DNA from 3 places in the Streptomyces sp. NPDC056452 genome. Region 1 is predicted to be linked to each of the others. Evidence: riboswitches for the same ligand, from Rfam matches in the RefSeq annotation. Region 1 holds a riboswitch; each other region holds the start of a gene.

The links. A riboswitch is a leader RNA that binds a small molecule or an ion and turns the genes downstream of it on or off. The one in region 1 is predicted to bind thiamine pyrophosphate.
Region 2: linked by a shared signal. The riboswitch ahead of thiO (glycine oxidase ThiO) and the one ahead of thiC (phosphomethylpyrimidine synthase ThiC) in region 1 are both predicted to bind thiamine pyrophosphate.
Region 3: linked by a shared signal. The riboswitch ahead of ACFQ6X_RS07575 (thiamine ABC transporter substrate binding subunit) and the one ahead of thiC (phosphomethylpyrimidine synthase ThiC) in region 1 are both predicted to bind thiamine pyrophosphate.

The regions. Positions count from the first base shown of each region.
Region 1 covers NZ_JBHTRI010000002.1:33,961-40,224, reverse strand. The annotation lists gene ACFQ6X_RS02485 (IclR family transcriptional regulator) at 1-509, shown strand, start outside; gene ACFQ6X_RS02480 (SsgA family sporulation/cell division regulator) at 611-1,048, shown strand; gene ACFQ6X_RS02475 (YibE/F family protein) at 1,106-2,461, opposite strand; TPP riboswitch at 2,533-2,666, shown strand; gene thiC (phosphomethylpyrimidine synthase ThiC) at 2,659-4,488, shown strand; gene ACFQ6X_RS02465 (DUF805 domain-containing protein) at 4,809-5,165, shown strand; gene ACFQ6X_RS02460 (hypothetical protein) at 5,381-6,217, opposite strand.
Region 2 covers NZ_JBHTRI010000045.1:11,507-17,770, forward strand. The annotation lists gene ACFQ6X_RS32115 (Rv2175c family DNA-binding protein) at 1-245, opposite strand, end outside; gene ACFQ6X_RS32120 (NAD(P)/FAD-dependent oxidoreductase) at 313-1,476, opposite strand; gene ACFQ6X_RS32125 (hypothetical protein) at 1,574-1,915, opposite strand; TPP riboswitch at 1,967-2,079, shown strand; gene thiO (glycine oxidase ThiO) at 2,077-3,294, shown strand; gene thiS (sulfur carrier protein ThiS) at 3,291-3,551, shown strand; gene ACFQ6X_RS32140 (thiazole synthase) at 3,554-4,348, shown strand; gene pknB (Stk1 family PASTA domain-containing Ser/Thr kinase) at 4,498-6,264, shown strand, end outside.
Region 3 covers NZ_JBHTRI010000005.1:235,964-242,227, reverse strand. The annotation lists gene ACFQ6X_RS07580 (ABC transporter permease) at 1-671, opposite strand, end outside; gene ACFQ6X_RS07575 (thiamine ABC transporter substrate binding subunit) at 716-1,813, opposite strand; TPP riboswitch at 1,885-1,991, opposite strand; gene rlmN (23S rRNA (adenine(2503)-C(2))-methyltransferase RlmN) at 2,069-3,175, opposite strand; gene ACFQ6X_RS07565 (hypothetical protein) at 3,248-3,412, shown strand; gene ACFQ6X_RS07560 (phosphatidate cytidylyltransferase) at 3,489-4,577, opposite strand; gene frr (ribosome recycling factor) at 4,577-5,134, opposite strand; gene pyrH (UMP kinase) at 5,250-6,026, opposite strand; gene tsf (translation elongation factor Ts) at 6,186-6,264, opposite strand, start outside.

The sequences.
Region 1 (6,264 bases):
GCGGTGTGATCATCGAATCGCTCGCGCACTGGGCCGATGTCATCGGGGCGCCCGTGTACTGCGCTGTCTACCGGGACGGGGAGATCGACCTCGTCGCGGTGGCCGATACGCCCGACTTCCCCGCCGTCGAGGAGTGGGCCGCCTTCCGCGAGACCGGCCATGCACATGCTCTCGGCCAGTGTCTGTTGAGCCAGCTCGACGAGAGGGCGCGCGAGGAGCATCTGGACCGTCACCCAGTGCAACCACTGACGCGCTACTCCGTAAGGGATCGTCCGGCGTTTCTCGACCGGATGAGATCAATGAACCGTACGGAACCCGTCGTTGAACGACAGGAATACGCGCTGGGAACGGTCTGCGCGGCCATCCCGATCACGGTGGGAACCGCCGTTGCGGCCATGGCCATTTCACTACCTCTGGACCAAGAGGAACGGTTGCTCCCCGCAGTCGAACAACTACGCTGTGAAGTGACCAGCCTCTTGCGCTCGTTCGTGTTCTCTATCAGTATCTGAAAAATCACTCCTTGTGATCTGCTATCGCGTGCACCACGATGGCGTCAATAGGGCCATGGGGGATCATTCCTGGCCAGATTCATCTACTGCGGGGTTGAACGATGCGCGAGTCGGTTCAAGCAGAGGTCATGATGAGCTTCCTCGTCTCCGAGGAGCTTTCGTTCCGTATTCCGGTGGAGCTCCGGTACGAAGTGGGCGATCCGTACGCGATCCGGATGACCTTCCACCTGCCAGGTGACGCCCCCGTCACCTGGGCATTCGGCCGTGAGCTGCTGCTCGACGGTCTCAACAACCCGAGCGGCGACGGCGATGTGCATATCGGCCCGACCGAGCCCGAGGGCCTCTCGGACGTACACATCCGGCTCCAGGTCGGCACGGATCGTGCGCTCTTCCGCGCCGGCACGGCGCCTCTTGTGGCATTTCTCGACCGGACGGACAAGCTGGTGCCACTGGGGCAGGAGCACACGCTGGGTGACTTCGACGGCAATCTGGAAGAGGCGCTGGGCCGCATCCTCGCCAAGGAACAGAACGCCGGCTGAACAGGGACCACCCGCTGAGCAGGCAACACCGGTGCCATGTGGGCCCGGCGTTCGCGCTCACGCCTTACGGCGTCGGCCCCTCCCGGTCCGTACGGGGGCAGGAGCTCCGGCTTCCGCGCCGAGCCCCGTGCGGTCCGCGGAGACCACCAGGGCCGCGAGCACCGTCGTCACCGGCACCGAGGCGACCAGCCCGATCGATCCGACCAGGGTCCGGACGATCTCCATCGCGACCAGTTCGCTGGTGGCCACCGTTCCCACGCTGCTCTGGGCGATGGAGAAGAGCAGCAGCAGGGGCAGCGCGGCTCCCGCATAGGCGAGTACGAGCGTGTTGACGACCGAGGCGATGTGGTCGCGCCCGATCCTGATGCCCGCCCGGTAGAGCCGTCGTACGCCCATCGTCGGGTCTGCCTGGTGCAGTTCCCAGACCGCCGACGTCTGGGTGACGGTCACGTCGTCGAGCACGCCGAGCGAGCCGATGATCACACCGGCCAGCAGCAAGCCGCTCATGTCGATGTCCGGGAACAGCCCGTGGATCAGGCCGGTGTTGTCATCGGTGTTGCCGCTCAGGCTCGCCCAGCCGATGAAGAGCGAGCCCAGCAGCCCGATCAGCAGCAGCGAGACGAGTGTGCCGATGACGGCCACGGAGGTACGCGCGGTCAGCCCGTGACACATGTAGAGGGCGATCAGCATGATGGCGCTGGCCCCGATCACCGCGACGACCAGCGGATTCGAACCCTGCAGGATCGCCGGGAGGATGAACAGCGTCAGCACGGCGAACGAGACCGCGAGCGCGATGAGCGCCATCAGGCCGCGCAGCCTGCCCACCACGATCACCGCGAGGGCGAAGATCCCGGCGAGCAGAGCCATCGGGAACGTGCGGTCGACGTCGGTCACCGAGTACTGCAGATCACGGGGCGCGTCGGGCGCGTACGCCACCACCACCCCCTGACGGTCCTTCAGTTGCCTGGTCGCGTCGGGCTGGATGATCTCGACGAACGTTCGGCCCTTGTCCTTGCCGGTCGTCACCTCGATCGTGGCCTTCTTGCACAGCCCCGACTGCTCGTTGACGGCCTCACGCCCCGAGGGCGTCGAGGTGTCGCCGGTCGGCGGCACCTGCGCGGCGTTCACGTCCGCGCAGTCCACCCTGGCGATCTCCACCACCTTGCCCTGCTGGGTCTGCCGGTCGAAACCGACACCCGTGCGCTCGTGGGAGGGAGCGCCGCCCGGCCAGAAGACCACCAGACCGACGAGGACCGCTGCGGCGAACGGGATCAGCACGGCGGCGATGACCTTGCGCAGGTGCTTGGACACGGGCGCGGCGGGGCCGTGGCTGTGGGTGTGGCCCGGTGCATGGCTCTGCGTGCTGCCGGACTCGGGGCCGTGCGGTGCGGGGGCGCTCGGGGAGGACGTCACCGGGCGATCATCCCAAGAACGGGAGAGGCCCTCTGGCCAGCACGCCAGGAGGGAGGCTAGCGTGGAGGCACATTTGTACACGCGGGAGCTCGGAGCACCGGGCTGAGAGGGCGCTGACCTCCGTATATCCGTACGGGACACGCTGCGCCGACCGCCGAACCTGTTACCGGGTAATGCCGGCGTAGGGAGTAGGTCTCATGACCACAGCGGACGCACGCACGCCTGCCTCGAAGCAGAATGCGCAGAACGCCCAGAATGCGCAGGACGCGGCGAACAACGAGGCCGGGAAGTCCATCGGCTGGCACAAGGGGTACGTCCAGGGCTCGCGCCCGGACCTCCGGGTGCCGGTCCGTCAGGTGCACCTCACCAACGGCAAGGACGTGACGCTCTACGACACGTCGGGGCCGTACACCGATCCCACCACCGAGACCGATGTCCGCCGTGGGCTCACGCCCCTGCGGGAGAACTGGATCATCGCCCGCGGCGACACCGAGGAGTACGCGGGCCGCCCCGCGCGCCCCGAGGACGACGGCCTCAAGCACACGTCGCCGCGCGGCGGCCTGCGCAACCTCGACGCGGTCTTCCCCGGCCGCCCCCGCCAGCCCCGACGCAGCCGCGACGGTCAGCCGGTCACACAGCTCGCGTACGCCCGTCGCGGCGAGATCACTCCGGAGATGGAGTACGTCGCGATCAGGGAGAACGTGGCGCCCGAGGTGGTGCGCGAGGAGATCGCGGCAGGGCGGGCCGTGCTGCCGGCCAACGTCAACCACCCGGAGATCGAGCCGATGATCATCGGCAAGCGGTTCCTGGTGAAGGTCAACGCCAACATCGGCAACTCGGCGGTCACCTCCTCCATCGAGGAGGAGGTGGACAAGATGACCTGGGCGACCAAGTGGGGTGCCGACACGGTCATGGACCTGTCCACCGGCCGCAACATCCACACCACGCGCGAGTGGGTCCTGCGCAACTCCCCCGTTCCGATCGGCACCGTTCCGCTCTACCAGGCCCTGGAGAAGGTGGACGGCCGGGCCGAGGAGCTGACCTGGGAGATGTACAAGGACACCGTCATCGAGCAGGCCGAACAGGGCGTCGACTACATGACGGTGCACGCGGGGGTCCGGCTGCCGTACGTCCCGCTGACGGCCCGCCGCAAGACCGGCATCGTCTCCCGCGGCGGCTCGATCATGGCGGCCTGGTGCCTCGCGCACCACAAGGAGTCGTTCCTCTACGAGCATTTCGAGGAGCTCTGCGAGATCCTCGCGGCCTACGACGTGACCTACTCGCTCGGTGACGGCCTGCGCCCCGGCTCCATCGCCGACGCCAACGACGAGGCCCAGTTCGCCGAACTGCGCACGCTCGGTGAACTGAACTCCGTCGCCAAGCGGTTCGGCGTCCAGACGATGATCGAGGGCCCGGGCCATGTCCCGATGCACAAGATCAAGGAGAACATCGACCTCCAGCAGGAGATCTGCGAGGAGGCGCCGTTCTACACGCTCGGCCCGCTGACCACCGATGTCGCCCCGGCGTACGACCACATCACCTCGGGTATCGGTGCGGCGATGATCGCCTGGTGGGGGACGGCGATGCTCTGCTACGTCACGCCCAAGGAGCACCTGGGCCTGCCGAACAGGGACGACGTGAAGACCGGCGTCATCACCTACAAGATCGCCGCGCATGCGGCGGATCTCGCCAAGGGCCACCCCGGGGCGCAGGAGTGGGACGACGCGCTGTCGGACGCCCGGTTCGAGTTCCGCTGGGAGGACCAGTTCAACCTGGCGCTCGACCCCGACACGGCACGGGAGTTCCACGACGAGACGCTGCCGGCCGAGCCGGCGAAGACGGCGCACTTCTGCTCGATGTGCGGCCCGAAGTTCTGTTCGATGAAGATCAGCAGGAGCATCACGGAGCAGTTCGCCCCCGACCTTCTCCCCTCTGCCTCGGAAGAGGAGATCGAGGCGGGGATGCTGGAGAAGTCGAAGGAGTTCGCCGCGAGCGGCAACCGTGTGTACCTGCCGCTGGCGGACTGACTGCTGGCGGATTCGCAGGAAGTCACGGCGCTGTCCCGGGTGTTGCGTGTCCGGGGCGGCGCCGCCTGGCTGTTCATCATATTGTCCGCATTGAGCACGAAGAGTATGAGCAATGGCTGGTTTCGCGTGATGGGTCCTCTGATCGCCTGATTCCAGGTGCAGTTCGGCGACGGTACGGACACGGAAACGTGGCAGGTCTATGTACGTTTCGGCAGGGGCATGCCCTGGCTTGACCACTTCCTTATCTGTGCCTTACCTTCCGCTGTGCTTGGCCGAAAAGGTGTGCGCCCCGACCGGGGGCGCCAGGGGAGGGAAACACAGTGAGCTGGTACCTGAACGTACTCAAGAACTACGCGGGCTTCAGCGGTCGTGCGCGCCGCAAGGAGTACTGGATGTTCGCGCTCTTCAACGTCATCATCGCCGGGGTCCTGCTCGGTATCGGTGCTGCCATCGACACCCAGATCCCGTACATCATCTACATCCTCGCTGTGATCATCCCCTCGCTCGCCGTCGTCGTCCGCCGGCTGCACGACACGGGCCGTTCGGGCTGGTGGTTCCTGATCTCGTTCGTCCCGCTCGTGGGCGGCATCATCCTGCTCGTCTTCATGTGCTCCGAGGGTGCGCACGAGGCCAACGAGTACGGCGCGAACCCCAAGCTCGCCCCCCAGGGAGTCTGACGGGGCGCTCCGACCGGGTGGTCGGAGCACCACGCACACCGAACAACGCAGAGGCCGGGTGCAGCGCGAGCTGCCCCGGCCTTCGCCGTGCCGGATCGCGAAACGGCCCCTGCCCTGCCGGGTCGTGGAACGGCCCCTGCCCTGCCGGGTCGTGGAACGGCCCCTGCGGTGCCGGGTCGCGAAACGGCCCCTGCGGTGCCGGATCGCGACCGGGATCACTCAGGCTGGTGTTCGGGGCCGCCGAAGTCGGGACTGGTGAAGTCGGGGCTGGTGAACGACGGACGCGGTCCGGCCGACGGGCCGTCCTGCGGGCCGGAGAAATCCGGTCTGCTGTAGCCGATCTTCGGGATGCGGTTCGCCGAGCGGTGCGGGGTCCGTGAGGCCGGCCCCGCGGTCGGGTCGGCCAGGGCGTCCCGCAGGAAGGGCAGGATGCCGCGCTCCAGCAGTGCGTGGCGCCAGGCCTCCCTGGCGCGTGCCACGTCCTCCGGCAATTCCTGCTCGTCGTCCATGGCCGGCAGCGCGGTGGCTCCGTTCCGCAGTGCGGTGAGGAGGAGTCCGACCGCGGCGACCAGGATGGCCGCGGCGGCGACCGCCGCGAAGAACCATCCGGCGGCGACCAGAGTGCCGCCGAAGGCCAAGGACGGGCTGACGGCCTTCAGGAGATAGCCGACCAGCAGGAATATGAGGGCGGCGGAGCCGGCCAGCACAGGGGCCAGCGCGGCGATGACAGCAAGGGTTCCCGCGCCCGCCCCGTCTGTGTCGTCCGGTGCCGGTCCGAGGCCTGACCCGAGGGCGGATTCGGGACCCGAGGCGTCGGCCGGTCCGCGCAGTTCGCCGCGGACCTTCACGTAGTGGTCGTACTCGGTCGCGGCGGCTGCGGTGATCAGAGCGGTGGCGTTCAGCGCCATCGTCCGCAGTTGTTCCGCGTTGAGCCGGTCCCCCACACCGTCCAGATCCGGGCGTTCGTGAGCATGGCGCAGAGAGTCGGCAAGGATCCGCTCGTACTCGGGTCGGTCCTCGGCCAGCAGGTGCGGAGCGCTTTTCATGTGCATCCCCCGATGCTCCGTAGGGCCTGATCGACCGCCTGGGCCGGGCGATC
Region 2 (6,264 bases), on a different contig from region 1:
TCGCTGTAGCCGTCGTCCTTCAGGAGCGTCAGGGTCCCCGCGAGGCCCTTGACCACCTTGTTGCCGTCGATGAAGGCGGCAGGCACCTGGAGCGTCCGCCTCTCACCACGTCGTACGGCGATGAGCTGGCCCTCCTTGACCAGCTGCCGTACGCGCGTCACCTCGACATCGAGCATTTCCGCGATGTCGGGAAGGTGGAGCCAGTCGGGGACGAGAACATCGATCTTTGCGTCAATCTCGGTCACAGGGACAAGCCTGCCATCCCGGACCGACAGTCGGTAGCCGGGCCGCCCGTAAGGAGGTACCCGGGTCCTACAGCGCCGCCGCCTTCAGCGGTACGGAGGGGTCCGCGGCACGCACCGGATCAATGGGCGCCCCGGCCTCGATGAGCTTGCGCGCCTGGGCGAGGTCGCGCGGCCGGCTGACGGCGAGCACCGCCACCAGGGCGCCCTCGCGCAGCCAGCAGACCGTCCACGACGGGTCCGCCGGGTCGCCGCGCCACAGCAGGGTGTCGGCCGCGGCGTGGTGACCGGCGTACTGCACGAACCGGCCGAACTGCTCGGACCAGAAGTAGGGCACCGGGTCGTACGTCCGGGGCCGCCCGTCCGCGAGGGCGGCTGCGACCGTCCGGGGCCCCTGGAGGGCGTTGTCCCAGTGGTGGACGAGCAGCCGTTCGCCGTAGCGGGCGGAGGGGAAGGAGGCGCAGTCACCCACCGCGTACACGTCGGGCAGGGAGGTGCGCAGGGAGCCGTCGGCGGTGATCGAGCCGTCCGGGCCGAGCGCGATGCCGGAGCCTTCCAGCCAGCCGGTGGCGGGCCGTGCGCCGATGCCCACGATCACCGCTCCGGCGGGGATCACCCGGCCGTCCGCGAGGTGGACGGCACCGGGGTCGACGCGTGCCACCCGGGCGCCGGTGAGGAGTTCGGCCCCGCTCCCGGCGTACCAGCGGGCCATCGGAGCGGCGACCTCGGCGGGCAGGGTGCCCGCGAGGGGGCGTTCCGCGGCTTCGACGACGGTGACCGCGCAGCCCGCGGCACGGGCGGCGGTGGTGAATTCGGCACCGATCCAGCCGGCTCCCACGACCACGACGTCGTGCTGCCGCTCCAGGACGGGCCGCAGCCGTGCGGCATCGTCGACGGTGCGCAGCAGATGGACACCGGGAACGCCCTCGGAGCCGGGCAGGACGACGGGCTCGGCCCCGGTGGCGAGAACCAGCGCGTCGTACGGGACGGGGCCCTCGGGGGTGTCCAGCTCGTGTGCGGCGGCGCGCAGTCCGCTCACGTCGAGGCCCAGGCGGAGGGTGATGTCCAGGCCCTCGAAGTCGACGTCGAAGGCGGAGTCCTCGGCCTTGCCGAGCAGGACCGCCTTCGACAGGGGCGGCCTGTCGTACGGCTGGTGCGGTTCCGCGCCGATCAGGGTGACCCGGCCGGCGAAGCCCTGTTCGCGCAGGGCCACAGCGGTCTGCACGCCGGCCATGCCCGCGCCGACGACCACGACCCGGCGCGGCTGCTGTCCCGTTTCCCGCTGTTCCGTCTGCTCGCTCACCCGGCCACCCTAATCACCTGACGTTCCGTCAGGTGGCGAGCTCCTCCACCACGCTCGTCCCGCTGCCCTCCTGGGACTCCCACTCCCACCGCTCGTCCAGCCGCACGCGGCCGTCGGGAAGTTCCGTGACGGTGGAGACGCAGTGGCCGCCGGAGGTCGTTCCGTCCTGCTTCAGCTGCACGTACCGGAAGTCCAGGGTGTCGCCCTGCCTGGTGCCGACGAGATGTCCGCGGACGACGTCACCGCCCGCGTACTCGGCCCAGATCCGGCCCTCCCGCTCACGGTAGGCGAAGCGTGTGCGGGTGCCGACCTGGCCGGGTGCCTGGTCGACGACGGGCGACAGGACGAGTCCGTCGAGTGAACGGGCCACGGCGGCTGCTCCCTTACTGGCTGCGGGTGACGGGGTTTAGGGTGGCCAACGTAAGGCACTCGCGGGAGCCCGGACGCACCGGGCTGAGAGGGAGGCTGGCCGGCCTCCGACCGTACGAACCTGATCCGGGTCATGCCGGCGAAGGGAGGGGCTGGACGCCCATGCGCATCTCCGAGAACGGATCCGACGTCCTGGTCGTCGGGGGCGGCATCATCGGCCTGGTGACCGCCTGGCGGGCGGCCGGGCGCGGCATGTCCGTCGCGGTCGCCGATCCCGAACCGGGCGGCGGGGCCGCCCAGGTCGCGGCCGGCATGCTCGCCGCCGTCACCGAACTCCACTACGGCGAGCAGACGCTGCTCGGCCTCAATGTCGCCTCCGCCGCCCGCTATCCGGCGTTCGTGGCCGAGCTGGAGGAAGCGAGCGGACAGGAGACCGGTTTCCGTACCTGCGGCACGCTGGCCGTCGCGCTGGACTCCGACGACCGGGCCCATCTGCGGGAGCTGCACGCCCTGCAGCAGCGTTCGGGGCTGGAGTCGGAGTGGCTGAGCGGCCGCGAGTGCCGCCGGCTGGAGCCGATGCTCGCCCCCGGGGTGCGCGGTGGGCTGCGGGCCGACGGCGACCACCAGGTGGATCCCCGCCGACTGGCCTCGGCCCTGGTCACCGCGTGCGAGCGGGCCGGAGTGGTCTTCCACCGGGTCCGGGCGGAACGGCTCCGTGTGACGGGCGGCCGGGCGGCCGGAGCGGTCCTCGCGGACGGTACGGAGCTGAGCGCCGACCAGGTCGTGCTGGCCGCCGGCAGTCTCAGCGGCAGGCTCGCCGGGGTCCCCGAGGAGGTCGTGCCACCGGTCCGCCCGGTCAAGGGACAGGTGCTGCGGCTGGCCGTGCCGCCCGCGTACGCCCCCTTCCTCAGCCGGACCGTGCGGGCGGTGGTCCGCGGCAGTCACGTCTACCTCGTCCCGCGCGCCAACGGCGAGCTGGTCGTGGGCGCGACCAGCGAGGAGATGGGCTGGGACACCACGGTCACCGCGGGCGGGGTCTACGAACTGCTGCGCGACGCCCACGAGCTGGTGCCGGGCATCACCGAACTTCCGCTGACCGAGACCCGCGCGGGCCTGCGTCCCGCCTCTCCGGACAACGCACCGCTGCTGGGTCCGACGGCACTGCCCGGCCTGCACCTCGCCACCGGCCACCACCGCAACGGGGTGCTGCTGACGCCCGTCACCGGTGACGTGATGGCCCACGTGCTGACCACCGGCGAACTGCCCGCCGAGGCCCGCCCCTTCGCGCCGAGCCGCTTCGCGTCCTCCGGCCGGGGCCCCGCCTCGCCGCACCTCTCCCCCGGAGCCCCCTCTCCAGCACCTCAGGAGCAGCCCGCATGACCGAGCCCCTGCCCACCACCGTTTCCGCACCTGCGTCCACCTCCGGATCCGTGTCCGTGTCCGTGTCCGTCAACGGGGAGCACCGCACCGTCCCGGCCGGCACCGCGCTGGACGCCCTGGTCGCGACCCTGACCACGGCGCACTCCGGTGTCGCCGCCGCGGTCAACGAGGCCGTCGTGCCGCGCAGCCAGTGGTCCGCCACCGCCCTCGGCGAAGGTGACCGCGTCGAGGTCCTCACCGCGGTCCAGGGAGGCTGACCATGTCGGACGATCTCTTCACGCTCGGCTCCACCACCTTCTCGTCCCGGCTGATCATGGGAACGGGCGGTGCGCCCAGCCTCGAGGTGCTGGAGCGTTCCCTGGTCGCCTCGGGAACCGAGCTGACCACCGTCGCGATGCGCCGGCTCGACCCGACCGTGCAGGGCTCGGTGCTCTCCGTCCTGGAGCGGCTCTCCATCCGCGTCCTGCCCAACACCGCCGGCTGTTTCACCGCGGGCGAGGCCGTACTGACCGCCCGGCTGGCCAGGGAGGCGCTCGGCACCGACTGGATCAAGCTGGAGGTCGTGGCCGACGAGCGGACCCTGCTGCCCGATCCGATCGAGCTGCTGGACGCCGCCGAGACCCTGGCCGACGAGGGCTTCACCGTCCTTCCGTACACCAATGACGACCCGGTCCTCGCCCGGAAGCTCCAGGACGTCGGGTGCGCGGCGATCATGCCGCTCGGCTCCCCCATCGGCTCCGGGCTCGGCATCCGCAACCCGCACAACTTCCAGCTGATCATCGAGCAGGCCGCGGTCCCGGTGATCCTCGACGCCGGGGCGGGGACGGCGTCGGACGCGGCGCTGGCGATGGAGCTGGGGTGCGCCGCTGTGATGCTCGCCTCAGCGGTGACCCGGGCGCAGGAGCCGGAGCTGATGGCCGCGGCCATGCGGCACGCGGTGGACGGCGGGCGCCTGGCGTACCGGGCCGGCCGGATCCCGAGGCGGCATTTCGCCGAGGCGTCCTCGCCCGCCGGGGGCCGGGCGGTGCTGGATCCGGAGCGCCCGGCCTTCTGACGGGACTGCTCGGCCGGGCGGCACGGCTGCCCCACCGGCCGCGCTCCGGTCACAACACATGCATGTCCCTGTCACGGCTCGGCTTCAGAACGGTCCCCGGGCAGCCCCGGCCCGTCCGTCGTGTCCGTGGCGGCTCGTAGACTCGACCCGTGGACACGACCCTCCAGGACCCCCTCGTCGGGCAGCTGCTCGACGGCCGCTACCGCATCGACGCGCGCATCGCCGTCGGCGGCATGGCCACGGTCTACCGGGCCGTGGACACCCGTCTCGACCGGGTGCTCGCCCTCAAGGTGATGCATCCGGCTCTGGCGACCGACGCCGCGTTCGTGGAGCGCTTCATCCGCGAGGCCAAGTCCGTGGCCCGGCTGGCGCACCCCAATGTGGTGGCCGTCTTCGACCAGGGCGCCCAGGGCGCGTACGTGTACCTGGCGATGGAGTACGTCGCGGGGTGCACCCTGCGCGACGTCCTGCGTGAGCGCGGCGCCCTGCAGCCGCGGGCCGCACTGGACATCCTGGAGCCGGTCCTCGCCGCGCTCGGTGCCGCGCACCGGGCGGGCTTCGTCCACCGCGACATGAAGCCGGAGAACGTCCTGATAGGGGACGACGGCCGGGTGAAGGTCGCCGACTTCGGTCTCGTACGGGCGGTGGGCACCGTCACGGACACCACCGGCTCGCTCCTGGGCACGGTCTCGTACCTCGCACCGGAGCAGATCGAGCACGGCACGGCCGACACCCGCGTCGATGTGTACGCGTGCGGAGTCGTGCTGTACGAGATGCTGACCGGCGGCAAGCCGCACACCGGTGAAACCGCCGCGCAGGTCATCTACCAGCACCTCAACGAGGACGTCCCGGCCCCGTCCCGCGCGGTTCCGGGCCTGGCCGCCGGACTGGACGAGCTGGTGGCGGGCGCCACCGCCCGCAACCCCGAGGCCCGGCCCCATGACGCGGTGGCCCTGCTGGCCCGGTCCCGCGAGGTGCGTGCCGGTCTGACCGAGGAGCAGCTGGACGCGATGCCTCCGCAGGCCATCGCCGAGACGCATGACGCCGCCGACGACCGTACGAGCGTGATCCCGCGGGTGATCCCGGCCGGCCAGGGCACCGCGCACCACACCAGCCGCCTGGAGATGCCCCCGCTGCCGCCGCGGGCGGGTGGCCGCCGGCCGTTCGCCGCCGGATCCCGGCGGGGGGTGTTCGCGGCGCTCGTCGCCCTCCTGCTGGTCCTGGGGGTCGGTGCGGGTGTCTGGTACATCAATTCGGGGCAGTTCACCCGGGTCCCCGCGCTGCTGGGCCAGACCCAGACGGCGGCGGAGAAGCGGCTCGCGGACGCCGGTCTCGATGTGGGGGGCGTCAAGCGTTCCTACAGCGACACGGTGGACCGCGGCAGGGTGATCAGCAGCGATCCCGGATCGGGCGAGCGGATCCGGGGCAACGACGCGGTGAAGCTGGTGATCTCGCGCGGGCCGGAGATCGTGCAGGTGCCCGACGTCGAGGGCATCGCGCTCGCCGATGCCCGGCGCGAGCTGAAGAAGGTCGGCCTGGTGCCTGGGATGGTGACCCGGGAGTTCAGCGAGGAGATCGCGCGGGGCGAGGTGATCCGTACGGATCCCGCCGTCGGCACCGACCGCCACCCCGACTCGGCGGTCGCCCTGGTCATCAGCAAGGGCAGCCCGGTCGACGTCCCCGACGTCACGGGGCTCGGCGTCGAGGCCGCGAGGGCCGCGCTGGAGGAGGCGGGTCTCAGGACCGAGGTGCTGCCCGACCGGGTCAACTCCGCCGAGGCCGAGGGCACCGTAGCCCGCCAGACCCCCGGCGACGACGCGGAGGCCGCGGAGGGCGACACCGTCGAGCTCACGGTCTCCAAGGGCCCGCGCATGCTCGACGTCCCGGACGTCACCGGGAAGGACGTGGACGAGGCC
Region 3 (6,264 bases), on a different contig from region 1:
TCGAGCAGCTGGGCGGTCTGCCGGTAGATCTCCACCTCCAGCGTGGAGTAGGCAGGACCGCCGAGGATCTGGACGACTCCGAAGGAGGTGAACGTGAAGAGGAAGACCATCAGGGCGGCGGCGCCCACGGCAGGCGCCAGCGCGGGCAGGGTGACCCGCCGCCAGGCCGCGAGGCGTCCCGCGCCGAGCACCCGGGCGGCCTCCTCCTGACGGGGGTCGAGTTGCGACCACAGCCCGCCGACGGTCCGTACGACGACCGCGTAGTTGAAGAAGACATGGGCGAGGAGGATCGCCCAGACCGTGGTGTCCAGCCGGACGCCCCACAGCTCGTCGAGAAATCCGCCGCGCCCCAGCAGTGCCAGGAACGCCGTCCCCACGACGACCGTAGGCAGGACGAACGGCACGGTCACGACCGCACGCAGCAGTTGCTTGCCGGGAAAGTCGAACCGGGCGAAGACGTAGGCTCCCGGCAGCGCGATCAGCAGCGTGAGCACGGTCGACGCGAGCGCCTGCCAGGTGGTGAACCAGAGGACGTCGGCGATGTCCGGCCGGCTCAGCACCTCGCCGATCCGGCCGAACTGCCAGACGCCGTCCGCCTTCAGCCCCCGGCCGACGATCGCGACGACGGGGTAGGCGAAGAACAGCGCGAAGAACGCGACGGGCACGGCCATCAGGCCGAGCCGCGCCGCGTTCCCCCTCCAGGAGGGACGCGCTGCTACTTCACGACGAGCGAGGACCACGACTGGACCCACTGCTCACGGTTCTTGGCGATCTTCTCCGGGTCCACGGTCGCCGGCTTGTCGACGGTCGCACCGAACTTCGTGAAGAGCTCCGGCAGGGCGGCGTCCTTCGCGACCGGGTTCACGAACATGTTGAGCGGCATGTCCTCCTGGAACTGCTTGCTGATCAGGAAGTCCAGCAGTGCCTTGCCGCCCGCCTCGTTCTTCGCACCGTCCAGCAGGCCGGCGAACTCGATCTGGCGGAAGCAGGTTCCGGTGGCGACCCCGGTCGGTGCCTCGGTGGGCCGGGGCTCCGCGTACAGCACCTCGACGGGCGGGCTGGAGGCGTACGAGACGACGAGCGGCCGGTCGGCCTTGGTCTTCTTGCCGCCCGCGGAGCCGGAGAACTCCTCGTTGTACGCCTGCTCCCAGCCGTCGACGACCTTGACGCCGTTGTTCTTCAGCTTCTTCCAGTAGTCCTGGTAGCCGTCCTCGCCGTAGGTGGCGACGGTGCCGAGGAGGAAGCCGAGGCCGGGCGAGGAGGTCGCCGCGTTCTCGGTGACGAGGAGGTTCTTGTACGCGGGCTTCAACAGGTCGTCGAACGACTGCGGCGGCGCGAGCTTCTTGTCCGCGAAGTACTTCTTGTCGTAGTTGATGCAGATGTCGCCGGTGTCGACGGGCGTGACCCGGTGCTTGTCCGCGTCCAGCTGGGTGTCGGCCGCGACGCGGTCGAGCCCCTTCGCCTCGTACGGCGTGAACAGTCCGTTGTCCAGGGCGCGCGAGAGCAGCGTGTTGTCGACGCCGAAGAACACATCGCCCCGGGGGGATCCCTTGGTCAGGATCTCCTGGTTGAGCGCGGCACCGGCGTCACCGCTCTTCAGCACCTTGACCGTGTAGCCGGTCTCCTTGGTGAACGCCTTGAGGACCGAGTCCGAGGCGTTGAAGGAGTCGTGGCTGACGAGCGTCACCGTCTTGGAGGCCTTGGAGTTCCCGGAACCGGAGGCATCGTCGTCGGATCCGCCGCAGCCCGCGAGCACGGTGACGCCCAGCGCGGCGGCAAGCGCCGTCGCGGCGCACTTCGTGGTGGTGTTCATGTGATTCCTCCTGGAAGTGACCAGGAAGAGACGCGGCCCCACCCGCTCGGCGAGCGGGCAGGGCGCAACAGCTTGAGTAAGGTCCGAACTTCCTACCCGGAATGACCCGGGCGAGGTTCAGAGGGTCTGCGGCTCGGTGCCGCACTCTCAGCGCTGTGGCGCTCCCCTGTCGGAATATGAAGTTGATTTCCGGGCCAGGCTACACCGGCCGGATCACGCCGTTCCGGCCGGATGGCGCCCGTACCCGGAACCGCGTCAGCGCTCGGAGGCCGCCAGCTGTCCGCAGGCCCCGTCGATCTCCTGACCACGGGTGTCACGGACCGTGACGGGCACACCGTGAGCGGCGATCGCGTCGACGAACGCCTTCTCGTCCTCGGGCCGCGAGGCGGTCCACTTGGAACCGGGCGTCGGGTTCAGCGGGATGAGGTTGACGTGCACCCGCTTGCCCTTGAGCAGCCGGCCCAGCCGGTCGCCCCGCCATGCCTGGTCGTTGATGTCGCGGATCAGCGCGTACTCGATGGAGATGCGCCGGCCGGACTTCTCGGCGTACTCCCACGCCGCGTCCAGCACCTCCCGGACGTTCCAGCGCGTGTTCACGGGAACGAGGGTGTCGCGCAGCTCGTCGTCCGGGGCGTGGAGCGAGACGGCGAGACGGCACTTGAAGCCCTCGTCGGCGAAGCGCAGCATGGCCGGCACCAGGCCCACCGTGGACACGGTGATCCCACGCTGCGAGAGTCCGAGCCCGTCCGGCTCGGGGTCGGTCAGCCGCCGGATCGCCCCGACGACGCGCTTGTAGTTGGCCAGGGGCTCGCCCATACCCATGAAGACGATGTTGGAGAGCCGCGCGGGCCCGCCCGGGACCTCACCGTCGCGCAGCGCCCGCATGCCGTCCACGATCTGGTGCACGATCTCGGCGGTCGAGAGGTTCCGGTCGAGGCCGGCCTGCCCGGTCGCGCAGAACGGACAGTTCATCCCGCACCCGGCCTGCGAGGAGATGCACATCGTCACCCGGTCCGGGTACCGCATGAGGACGGACTCGACGAGCGTCCCGTCGTGCAGCTTCCAGAGCGTCTTACGGGTGGTGTCGTCGTCGCAGCTGATGTGGCGCATCACGGACATCAGGTCGGGGAACAGCGCCTCGGCGAGCTTCTCCCGCGAAGCGGCCGGGATGTTGTTCCACTCGGCCGGGTCGTGCGCGTACCGCGCGAAGTAGTGCTGCGACAGCTGCTTGGCGCGGAAGGGCTTCTCGCCGGTCGCGGCGACTGCTTCCTTGCGCTCGTCGGGGCTGAGGTCGGCGAGGTGCCGCGGCGGCTGCTTGGCTCCGCGGGGCGCGACAAACTGGAGTTCTCCGGGCTTAGGCATGGTTCTTCCAGTGTCGCAGACACGCCGTGGTACCAGAGGTCGTCGCCCGCCCGGGTGGGCGAGGGCGCGACCGTGTCCGGGGCGCTGCCGGCGCCGTCCGCCGATGTCGGAGGCCTTGTGACGGCCCACGGGCGGGTGCGGGCCGCGCGCACGACCGTGACCGATCGCACCCAAGGACTGCTGTACGCGGTGCGGCTGCCCACCCCCGGCGCCGAGGCCCGGACACCGCACGAGTGAGGGTCCGCCGCCCTGTGGGCAACGGACCCTCACTCGTAGAACTGCAGGTCACACGGCACGTGGCCGCAACAGTGGCTCAGCCGGATCCGACGAACAGCACCAGCAGCAGCCAGACCACCGGCGCGGTCGGCAGCAGCGAGTCGAGCCGGTCCATGATGCCGCCGTGACCCGGCAGCAGTGTGCCCATGTCCTTGATCCCGAGGTCACGCTTGATCATGGACTCACCCAGGTCACCGAGGGTGGCACTGGCGGCGACCGCGAGGCCCAGCAGCAGCCCCTGCCACCACCTGCCGTCGTCGATCAGGAACTGCATGCACAGCGCACCGGCGACCATCGCGAACCCGATCGCGCCGAAGAGGCCCTCGCGGGTCTTCCCGGGACTGATGCGCGGCGCGAGCTTGTGCGTACCGAAGCGCCAGCCGACGGCGTACGCACCGGTGTCGGCGACCACGGTGAGCAGCAGGAAGGTCAGCACCCGCCACGGACCGTCGTCCGCGGTGAGCATCATCGCGACGAACGTCGCCAGGAACGGCACGTAGAAGACGGCGAAGACACCGGCCGTGACGTCCCTGAGGTAGCCCTCCGGCGGCTCGGTCATCCGCCAGACGAGCACCGCGAGCGCGGTGAGCGCCATGGCGACCCAGGCGCCCTCCGCGTCCCGCACGTAGCCGGCGACGACCATGGCGGCGCCGCCGACGGCGAGCGGCACGAGGGGGGCGTTGATCCCCTTGCGCTCCTTGAGGCGCGAGGTGAGCTCCCAGAGCCCGACCACCACCGCCAGCACGACCACACCGACGAAGACGGCCTTCACGATGAAGAGCGAACCGGCCACGACCACGCCGAGCCCGAGACCGACCCCTATCGCGGCGCGCAGATCACGACCTGCCCGCTTCTTCTGCGGTGGGGGCGACGGCAACGAGGTGGACATGGGCTCCTGCTGCTTCTCGTCACGGAACAGGGGACCGCTGACGTGCGCGGCTTCCCTGTCCCGGTTGTCGCGGTCGTCTGCGTCTCTACCTGCGTCGGGAACGTCCGGCACGATGGGCATGGGCCGAGTCTGCTGGGCGACGTGCACATCGTGGGCAGGACCCGCCGGAGCGGTCCCCATCTCGGGCGGACCCCAGTAGCCGGCGCCCTGCGGGGCGCCCCAGGAAGAGTCGTTCATCAGACCTCGAGCAGCTCGGCTTCCTTGTGCTTGAGCAGCTCGTCCACCTGTGCGACGTACTTCGCGGTGGTGTCGTCGAGCTCCTTCTCCGCACGGCGGACCTCGTCCTCGCCGGACTCCTTGTCCTTGACGAGCTTGTCGAGCGACTCCTTGGCCTTGCGGCGGATGGAGCGGATCGAGATCTTGGAGTCCTCGGCCTTGGTCTTGGCGACCTTGATGTACTCCTTGCGGCGGTCCTGCGTGAGCTCCGGGAACGTCACACGGATGATGTTGCCGTCGTTGCTCGGGTTGACGCCGAGGTCGGAGTCGCGGATCGCCTGCTCGATGTTGCGCAGCGCGGTCTTGTCGAACGGAGTCACCACTGCCATGCGCGGCTCGGGGACCGAGAACGAGGCCAGCTGGTTGATCGGGGTCAGCGCGCCGTAGTAGTCGGCGACGATCTTGTTGAACATCGCCGGGTGCGCACGGCCGGTACGGATCGCCGCAAAGTCCTCTTTGGCGACCACGACGGCCTTCTCCATCTTCTCCTCGGCCTCGAGGAGGATTTCTTCGATCACCACGTGCTCCTGCGTGTCTTGAGTGGGCCCGGCATCGTCGGGCCCTGCGGATCCTGCGTCGCGTCCTCACCTGCACGGTGTCCGACCGGCAGGCCGTTGTCCATCCTTTGGGCCGTCAGGCCCTGGTGCTCTCGTCACTCACGAGCGTGCCGATCTTCTCACCCTTGACCGCGCGGGCGATATTGCCCTCCGTGGTCAGCTCGAAGACGAGGATCGGAAGCTGATTGTCACGGCAGAGCGTGATGGCGGTGGCGTCGGCGACCTTGAGGTCGCGGGCGAGCACCTCGCTGTACTCCAGCGCGTCGAACTTCACCGCAGCGGGGTTGTTCTTCGGGTCGGAGTCGTAGACGCCGTCCACGCCGTTCTTGCCCATCAGCAGCGCCTCCGCCTCGATCTCGAGGGCGCGCTGGGCCGCGGTGGTGTCGGTGGAGAAGTACGGCATGCCCATGCCCGCGCCGAAGATGACGACGCGTCCCTTCTCCAGGTGCCGTACGGCACGGAGCGGGATGTACGGCTCCGCGACCTGACCCATCGTGATGGCGGTCTGGACGCGTGAGTCGATGCCTTCCTTCTCCAGGAAGTCCTGCAGTGCCAGGCAGTTCATGACCGTGCCGAGCATGCCCATGTAGTCGGACCGTGCCCGGTCCATGCCGCGCTGCTGCAGCTCGGCGCCGCGGAAGAAGTTGCCACCGCCGATGACGACCGCGATCTCCGCGCCGTCCCGTACGACCGCGGCGATCTCGCGGGCGATGGCGTGCACGACATCGGGGTCGACGCCGAGACCCCCACCACCGGCGAACGCCTCGCCGGACAGCTTCAGCATGAAGCGGCCGGAAATCTTGCCGTCGTCGCCCTTGTGGTCACCCTGGGAGGCGTCTGCGCCCTTGTTCATGGAGATTCTCCTCGTGCACATACGAAGAAGGCCATTGCCGGTGGGTCTGGTGTCCCTCAGCGGCAATGGCCTCCTCGTCAGTTCTGCGGTCGTCCGGCATGAGTGCGGCCAGCGACTGCACCAGACCCTATCGGGGTCCGCCGTTGTTCGCGGACGGACTCAGATGCCGACCTTGATGCGCGCGAAGCGCTTCAGGCTGACACCGGCCTCGTCCAGGACCTTCTGGACGGACTTCTTG